Regions from separate parts of the Rhizobium sp. 01T417 genome, predicted to be linked through region 1. Evidence: predicted binding sites of a transcription regulator. Region 1 holds the regulator's gene; the other holds the start of a gene.

Region 1 (4,270 bases):
GCCAACGTTGACTCCGCCAACAAGGGTCAGATTGACCTCAAGGTCGACGAGAAGAACCGCAAGGTGAACGACAGGCAGGTTGGCTGGATGAACCAGCTGGCGGAAACCGGTGCGCTGCACAAGAAATTCAACACCGGGCTCTTCGTCAACGGCAACTCCAGCCGTCCCGAGGCCGCCGGTCTTGGTGTCGCCCTGGTTGGCTCGCTTTATCTGATGTTGATCGTGCTCGTCCTTTCCCTGCCGATCGGCGTTGCCGCTTCGATTTACCTCGAGGAATTTGCACCGAAGAACAAGCTGACGGACCTGATCGAGGTCAACATCAACAACCTCGCGGCGGTTCCCTCCATCGTCTACGGTCTGCTCGGTCTTGCTGTTTTCATCAACTTCGCCGGCCTGCCGCGTTCAGCGTCGCTGGTTGGTGGTCTGGTACTGACCCTGATGACCTTGCCCACGATCATCATCGCGACCCGCGCAGCGCTTCGCGCCGTCCCGCCATCGATCCGCTCGGCCGCGCTCGGCCTCGGCGCCTCCAAGATGCAGATGGTCTTCCACCACGTCCTGCCGCTTGCGATGCCCGGTATCCTGACCGGCACGATTATCGGTCTGGCGCACGCGCTCGGGGAGACGGCGCCGCTGCTTTTGATCGGCATGGTCGCTTTCGTCGCGAATGCTCCGGCGACGCCCATGGAGCCTTCGACGGCCCTGCCGGTGCAGGTCTACATGTGGGCCAATGAAGCCGAGCGCGCCTTCGTCGAGCGGACCTCCGGCGCCATTATCGTCCTGCTCCTATTCCTGATCCTCATGAACCTCGGAGCCATCCTCTTGCGTCGTCGCTTTGAGCGCCGCTGGTAAACGGAGTAAACATTATGAACATGTTGACGGAAGCAGCAGTTGAGAAAGCGGTTGATCAGAAGATGAACACCATTCCCTACAAGATGATCGGCCAGGACGTCTCCGTTTACTACGGCGAGAAGCGCGCGCTGTTCGACGTGAAGCTGAACATCCGTGAAAACACGGTGACCGCCCTGATTGGCCCATCCGGTTGCGGCAAGTCCACCTTCCTGCGCAGCCTGAACCGCATGAACGACACGATCGACGGTTGCCGCGTCACTGGCAAGATCACGCTCGATGGCGAAGATATCTACGATCCGGATATCGACGTTGTGGAGCTTCGCGCGCGTGTAGGCATGGTGTTCCAGAAGCCCAACCCGTTCCCGAAGACGATCTACGAAAACGTCGCCTACGGTCCGCGTATCCATGGGCTCGCCAAGTCGAAGGCCGACATGGACCAGATCGTCGAACACAGCCTGCAGCGCGCCGGCCTCTGGAATGAGGTGAAGGATCGCGTTCACGAAGCCGGCACCGGTCTTTCCGGTGGTCAGCAGCAGCGCCTCTGCATCGCCCGCGCCGTCGCCGTCAGCCCCGAAGTCATCCTGATGGACGAGCCATGCTCGGCACTCGATCCGATTGCAACGGCCAAGGTCGAGGAGCTCATCCACGAGCTCCGCGAGAACTACACGATTGTCATCGTGACGCACTCGATGCAGCAGGCCGCCCGTGTTTCGCAGCGCACAGCCATGTTCCACCTTGGCAACCTCGTCGAGGAGAATGACACCGACAAGATGTTCACCAACCCGGACGATCCGCGCACCCAGGACTACATCATGGGCCGCTTCGGTTGATCGGCCGTCTCGGTAGCACTTACGATATTCAAGGATGAGCCCTATGGCATCGACACATATCTTTTCTGCCTACGACGATGATTTGAAGTTCCTGTCCCGCCGTATCTCGGAAATGGGCGGCTTGGCCGAGCAGATGGTCTCGGATGCCGTACGCGCGCTCGTAAACGGCGATACGGCTCTTGCCCAGAAGGTCATCTCGGACGATGTGATCCTCGACCACGCGGAGCGCGAGATCGGCGACAAGGCGATCGTCACGATCGCCCGCCGCCAGCCGATGGCGGCCGATCTTCGCGAGATCATGGGCTCCATCCGCATCGCGGCAGACCTGGAGCGCGTCGGCGACCTGGGCAAGAACACTGCCAAGCGCGTCATTGCCGTACAGAGCGCCGGCGTGCCGCGCAAGCTCGCCCGCGGCCTCGAGCACCTGTCCGAGCTCGCCCTCGTCCAACTCAAGGAAGTCCTCGACGTCTACACGAGCCGTGCTGCCGACAAAGCAAAATCGGTCCGTGAGCGCGACGAGGAAATCGACGCGATGTACACCTCGCTGTTCCGTGAAATGCTCACCTACATGATGGAAGATCCGCGCAACATCACCAGCTGCACGCATCTTCTGTTCTGCGCCAAGAACATCGAGCGCATCGGCGACCACGCCACCAACATTGCCGAAACGATCTACTACATGGCCACCGGTGCCCAGCCGGAAGGCGAACGTCCGAAGGACGATACCGCCAACACCGTCGGCGCAGTCACTGAATAGTCATTCCGCGACCGCGCCCCCAGGAGACCGAAACGAATGATCCCTAAAGTAGCTGTCGTTGAAGACGAAGAAGCGCTGAGCGTGCTTCTCCGCTATAACCTTGAGGCCGAAGGCTTTGAGGTCGATACCATCCTGCGCGGCGACGAGGCCGAGATCCGGCTTCAGGAACGCACGCCGGACCTTCTCATCCTCGATTGGATGTTGCCGGGCGTGTCTGGCATCGAGCTCTGCCGCCGCCTGCGCATGCGGCCGGAAACCGAGCGCCTGCCGATCATCATGCTGACCGCCCGTGGCGAGGAAAGCGAACGGGTTCGCGGCCTCTCGACCGGTGCTGACGATTACGTCGTCAAGCCGTTCTCGACGCCGGAGCTTGTCGCTCGCGTCAAGGCGATGCTGCGTCGTGCCAAGCCCGAGGTGCTCTCGACGCTGCTGAAGTGCGGCGATATCGAGCTGGATCGCGAGACGCACCGCGTTCACCGCAAGAGCCGCGAAGTCCGCCTCGGCCCGACCGAATTCCGCCTTCTCGAGTTCTTGATGGCATCGCCCGGCCGCGTCTTCTCGCGCTCGCAGTTGCTCGATGGCGTCTGGGGTCACGACATCTATGTCGACGAGCGTACTGTTGACGTCCATGTCGGCCGCCTGCGCAAGGCTTTGAACTTTTCCAACATGCAGGACGTCATCCGCACCGTGCGCGGTGCCGGCTATTCGATGGAAGCCTGATCCTTTCAGGCGAGAGCCTGAGAGGTCTTTCCCTTACAACGAAAAACGGGCCCGCGAGGGCCCGTTTTCTTTATTCCTTATCCGGCTTCCGGGTCAGGCGACCCGGTTAGCGGCCTTGCGGCGCTCGTTGACCGGCTGGTAGGCCATGCGCTGATGATACGTGCAATACGGGGAAGAGTCCGGGGACTCGCAACCGCAGAAGTGGAAGTCGTCATTGAGCGGATCGCCGACCGGCCACTTGCAGGTGCGCTCGGTGAGCTCGGTGAGGCCAAGGCGGCGAGAAATCGGAACGATTACATTTGCGGCCGGACGGAAGCGGACTTCCTCCACCGTATCGATTTCGATCTCTTCCTTGAGCATCGTCGCGCCCTGTTGGCGGGTAACGGTGCGTGTGGTGATCCGCGAGGCGTAGTTCGTGGCGCGGGGCGCCGAAGTCGTGCGCTTGGGGGTTCTGACGGTGGTCGTCGAACCGCCGGCCTTGGCACGGCCGGGCAGACTCAAACGATGGACTTTACCAATGACGGCGTTACGACTTACACCGCCAAGTTGTGCTGCGATCTGGCTGGCGCTCAGGCCTTCGGACCACAGCTTCTTCAGTTTTTCAACGCGCTCGTCTGTCCAGTTCATGCCCCTGTCTCCGCCTTATTAGCGTTGGTGTAGGCAGAATCCTTCACCGTTGCCACGGACGTATCCGAGGCAAGAAACGCTTACTCAAATTTTGGTGACTAGTTCCGCCGCATGCAGCCTAGTAATTGAGTTTTAACCTAGTGTGAGGCCGACTCCGTGACAAGAGTCGGTTGAATCTCGGGGAATCGATTTTCAAGTTTTCCCCAACTTGCTGGGCGTGAGAGTCATTTATGCAACATAGTTGTTGATAGGTCGAGCGCCTCGGGATGGCTGCTTGACGCATGCAGCGAAACCTCAGTTTTGTTGACATTGCAGTGCGAAAAGTAAATAGTGCTGCTCGCCGCCGAAAGGCGGCATTTTTAATTTTCCGGACCTGCTTTCCTTAGCCGGAGTCCGGCTGCTGATGATTGCTGATAGGAGATCGCGCCATGGCTGAAGCCGCGCTTTACGACACCTACTCTCGTGCCCCGCTGCGGTTCGAGCG
Region 2 (4,270 bases), on a different contig from region 1:
CAACTGATCGGCTGGGGGGTGGCGTGCGGAACGTTCCCGGTTCTGCGCGCTTCGAGCGAGGCACTGATCCGAATTCTCGCCGATGGTTCGGTGGAAGTCGTCAGTGGCGCGATCGACATGGGACAGGGCACTTACACGATCCTCGCCCAAACCGCGGCTGAAGTGCTCGGTGTTCCGGTCGAAAGCATCAATGTCCGGCTTGGCGACTCATCGCTTCCCGGCGCTACGGTTGCTGGCGGCTCGATGCTTGCCGGTGCAATCACCGGGGCCGTCCACAAGGCAGCATCGGCTGCCCGCGACGAACTGATCGAGCTTGCCCTCAACGACAGTGCCTCTCCTTTCCGTGATACCGGCGCCAATACGTTGACACTCGCGAGCGGTCGGATTTCAGTTCCTAGAGACGGGGGGCTTTCGGTCTCCATCCCGGAGCTGATGACAGCTCTTGGCCGCGACAGCGTTGAGACACGGCGAAACACTCTTCCTGACGGAGAGCAGGGGCCGGAAGGTCACCGGAAAGCCTGGACCACGATGACAAGCATCAAGGGGCCGACTGCGGGCGAGTTCGCCATGCACAGCTGGTGCGCGCATTTTGTGGAAGTGAAGGTGGATGAGGATTTCGGTACCGTCCGTGTCTCCCGCATGGTCTCGGCCTTCGATTGCGGCAGGATCTACAACCCCAAGCTTACCGAAAGCCAATGGCGTGGTGGGATCATCATGGGGATCGGTCAGGCGCTGCTCGAGGAAGGCCTGGTTGACCCGCGCAACGGGCGCGTCATCAACAACAACCTCGGTGACTACCTCGTTGCGACCAATGCCGACATTCCGCCGATCGAGGTAATCTCCGTTGGCATCCCCGACCTCAACGCCTCGGTGCTCGGGGGCAAGGGTGTCGGCGAAGTCGGCATTGTCGGCGTTGCGCCGGCAATCGCCAATGCCGTCTTTCACGCCACCGGCAGGCGGGTTCGCGACCTGCCGATAACGCTTGAGAAGCTGCAGTGACGAGTGGCTTCGTCGGCTTGCGTTCTGCGCAGGCGACGGGCCGTGCAGCGTAAAGCGCGTATGGCGAGTTCCCGCGCATCCGTGATTGGATTGCGCGGGAATGATTCCCTTATGGAAAAATACATCCGCGACCGTGCCTGGTGCCTGGCCGGTCGTGATTTCGCACCTACCGGAAGGATGTCGAATCACAAGGCGTCGCTGATATCTCAGCATCGACGGCAGCCATTGGCATTCAGGCACATGAAGCCGCTTCAATGCCGCTAACCGCACCGCAAATTTTGAACCCGATCAGCGCCGTGTTCCCGGAATTGAGCATTTGCTCATTCGTGGAGGTAGATGTCACGCAACGGTTATCTGCACTCACTATACCGGGCCGCTAACGCTGTCCGTTAGGCGGCTAAAGCGCAGACCGAGGGCCCCACGCGATCCCAGCCTCTGGAAGCGTCGGTACTTCGCTCCTGTCGCCTTGGCCGCGAGACGTGACGGTGCCTGTCACATCGCTGGCAGACAAGCGTCGCTTCCGGAAGGCGGCACTTTCGACCAGTAGATCTTTACGGAAGGTATTTCCCATGACGAAAATCGTTGGCCATCGCGGAGCACGAAACAAATGGGCCGAAAATTCGATTGAGGGTTTCAGAAAAACCTTGGAACTCCCTGTCGATGCGATCGAATTTGATGTGCATTTGACCGACGCCGGTGAACTCGTCGTCATTCACGACGCCACGCTTGAGCGTACGACCGAGGGAGCGGGCAAGGTCCGGGCTTTGTCACCTTCCGATCATCAGGCGACCCGCCTCAAAGGATCGCAGGAGTCAATCCCGACCCTTGACGAGGTGCTTGCTCTGTTTGCTTCCTCGAGACCCGTCGAACTTCATGTCGAGCTGAAAGCCGACGCGGATGGAGCGCATTACGAAGGGCTTGAGGCCCTGGCGGCAGCGGCCATTCGACGTCACGGGCTTGCCGGGCGCAGCCTGCTGACAAGCTTCAATCTGGGGGTTCTCGCACGGTGCCAAGAGGTTGCTCCCGAAATCGGCCGCCTGTGCTCGATCAATGCCAAGTCCGCCGAGGCGCTGGGTGCGGCTGCGACCTTCACCAAAGCTGCGGAAGTCGCCGGCCTCGTTGCCATCGAGAAGTCGCTGCTGGCCGCAACCTTTCACGAGGTTGCCGCGATCATTTCACGCGATCGTCTCTGCTGCTGGGTGTTGAATGAGCAAGAGGAGATCGAACAGTGGCTCGGGCAGGGCGTCGGCTGGATCACCAGCGATGATCCAGCCCTGGCCCTGGCGGTGCGCGCCGGATCGCGGCATTCGGCCGCTTGATCACCTGGGCCTCCCAGCAATGGCCTGTGCACGCAGACATGCGAACCACGGAATACCCTGAATAGCGAACCTATGAGTAATTTGGATCTTCTGATTTTTGATTGCGACGGCGTGCTGATCGATAGCGAACCGATTGCGGCGCGCACGCTTGCGCATGCCATAACCCAGGCCGGCATGGAGATGACGCCGCGCCAGGTGCTTGTCGAGTTTACCGGAAAGTCGGAGGCTGACTTGCGGCAGATTCTGGCCAGCCGCATCTGCGCCGACCTCGATACCGTTTTTGCCGGATGGCATGCCGAAATATTTGCTGCCTTCCGCCGCGACCTCCTGCCGATGGAGGGCATCAGCGCTGTTCTCGATGGGCTCGACGTTGCAAAATGTGTCGCATCGAACAGCACGGTCGAACGCCTCAAAAAGAGCCTGGGCCTTCTCGATCTGTGGTCACACTTTGCCCCGAACATATTCAGCGCCGAGATGGTCGCCGCCCCAAAGCCCGCGCCGGATCTCATCCAGTTCTGCCTCTCCAAAATGAACGCGAGCAGCGCGCGCAGCATCGTCATCGATGACAGCGCAGCGGGTATTCAGGCGGCAGTTGCTGCCGGTGTGCCGGCAATCGGCTTCGTGGCGCCAAACGATCCGCGTTCGGGCAGACGCGAGGCGTTGTTTGCGGCAGGAGCCGAGGAGGTCGTTCTCGGTGCCAAAGAGCTGCTGCATGTCTTGCGGCGACGAGTCGGCAACCAGCACCAGGCCCGGCCATCGGTCGAGGTGGGTGCGTGACGTCGATCGACGCCGTGACGCAGATGAGGATGAACCAGCGGGGAGAGGGGCGACATGATTGCAAGGCGAGATGACCATGGCAGCCGGCTCGATTTCACGGCCAAGGCTGGCTGGCTTTATTACATAGGGGGGCACAGCCAGGATGAGATCGCACAAAAGCTCGGCGTTTCCCGGCAAACTGCCCAGCGTCTCGTGTCGCGCGCTGTCTCGCAGGGCTTGATCAAGATCCGGCTTGATCATCCGGTTGGCCACTGCATGAGTATGGCAGCAAGGCTGAAGAGCAAGTTTTCGCTGCAGTTCGTGGAAGTCATTCCGTCTGGCGACCAGGCTCAGGGCTTGAGCGGTGGCCTTGCCCAGGCGGCGGCTGCCGAAATCGAGCGCCGGTTGGCTTGCAACAAGCCTGCCGTGATCGCCATTGGTACCGGTCACACATTGAAGGCCGCTATCGAGGAAATGGTGCCCATGGAAGCACGCCAGCACAAGATCGTTTCCTTGACCGGCAATATCACCCGCGAAGGCTCGGTCTGGTTCTATAATGTGGTCTTCAAACTTGCCGACCTGATCACGGCGAAATGCTTTCCAATGCCGGTTCCGGTTATCGCCTCGTCGCGACAGGAACGGGTGGTCCTTCACAACCAGCCCGTAGTCCGCCAGACAGTATCGCTTGCCGCACGCGCTGACGTTGCCTTTGTCGGCATTGGGGACGTTGGCGTTCAGGCGCCTCTTTTCCTTGATGGTTTCATCCTGAAGGACGAACTGAAGCTCCTGCACCAGGCAGGCGCAGTCGGAGAGATTGTCGGGTGGACGTTCGACAAGGACGGCAAGCTAATTGAAGGCATTACCAACGATCGCGTCGCGAGTGCGCCCATTCCATCCTGCAGCAGGACATTGGTGATCGGTGTGGCGAAGGGTCAACAAAAACTGGCGGCGATCCAGGCTGCCCTGAAGGGACGCCTGATCAACGGTCTGATGACCGACGAGATTACTGCGCAGAGCCTGCTGGGATCATAAGGGTCGGGGCGCCCGAAGGGGCGACTTGATCGGCGAATTGTGCATCGCTCGCCTTGGCTCGACGAAGAGCCCGTGAACCAAAATCCAGACGGATTGGGGGCGGAATTCGATGCCTGGGTAAATCGAGATAAGTTAACAAATACAGCACCTTAAATGTCACGTAA

What was found. Region 1 encodes PhoB, which activates phosphate uptake and scavenging genes when phosphate is short. Its sites were predicted from a motif close to TGTCATNNANCTGTCAT; they were not measured.
Region 2: AC1DPR_RS13900 (glycerophosphodiester phosphodiesterase family protein) is a predicted target of PhoB. The motif match lies at 1,337-1,353, and genes of this name have one in related genera.

Annotation. Positions count from the first base shown of each region.
Region 1 covers NZ_JBFTQH010000003.1:330,257-334,526, forward strand. The annotation lists gene pstA (phosphate ABC transporter permease PstA) at 1-852, shown strand, start outside; gene pstB (phosphate ABC transporter ATP-binding protein PstB) at 867-1,682, shown strand; gene phoU (phosphate signaling complex protein PhoU) at 1,726-2,439, shown strand; gene phoB (phosphate regulon transcriptional regulator PhoB) at 2,476-3,159, shown strand; gene AC1DPR_RS05475 (GcrA family cell cycle regulator) at 3,253-3,786, opposite strand; gene AC1DPR_RS05480 (aspartate aminotransferase family protein) at 4,215-4,270, shown strand, end outside.
Region 2 covers NZ_JBFTQH010000011.1:126,651-130,920, forward strand. The annotation lists gene AC1DPR_RS13895 (xanthine dehydrogenase family protein molybdopterin-binding subunit) at 1-999, shown strand, start outside; gene AC1DPR_RS13900 (glycerophosphodiester phosphodiesterase family protein) at 1,569-2,318, shown strand; gene AC1DPR_RS13905 (HAD-IA family hydrolase) at 2,391-3,095, shown strand; gene AC1DPR_RS13910 (sugar-binding transcriptional regulator) at 3,150-4,106, shown strand.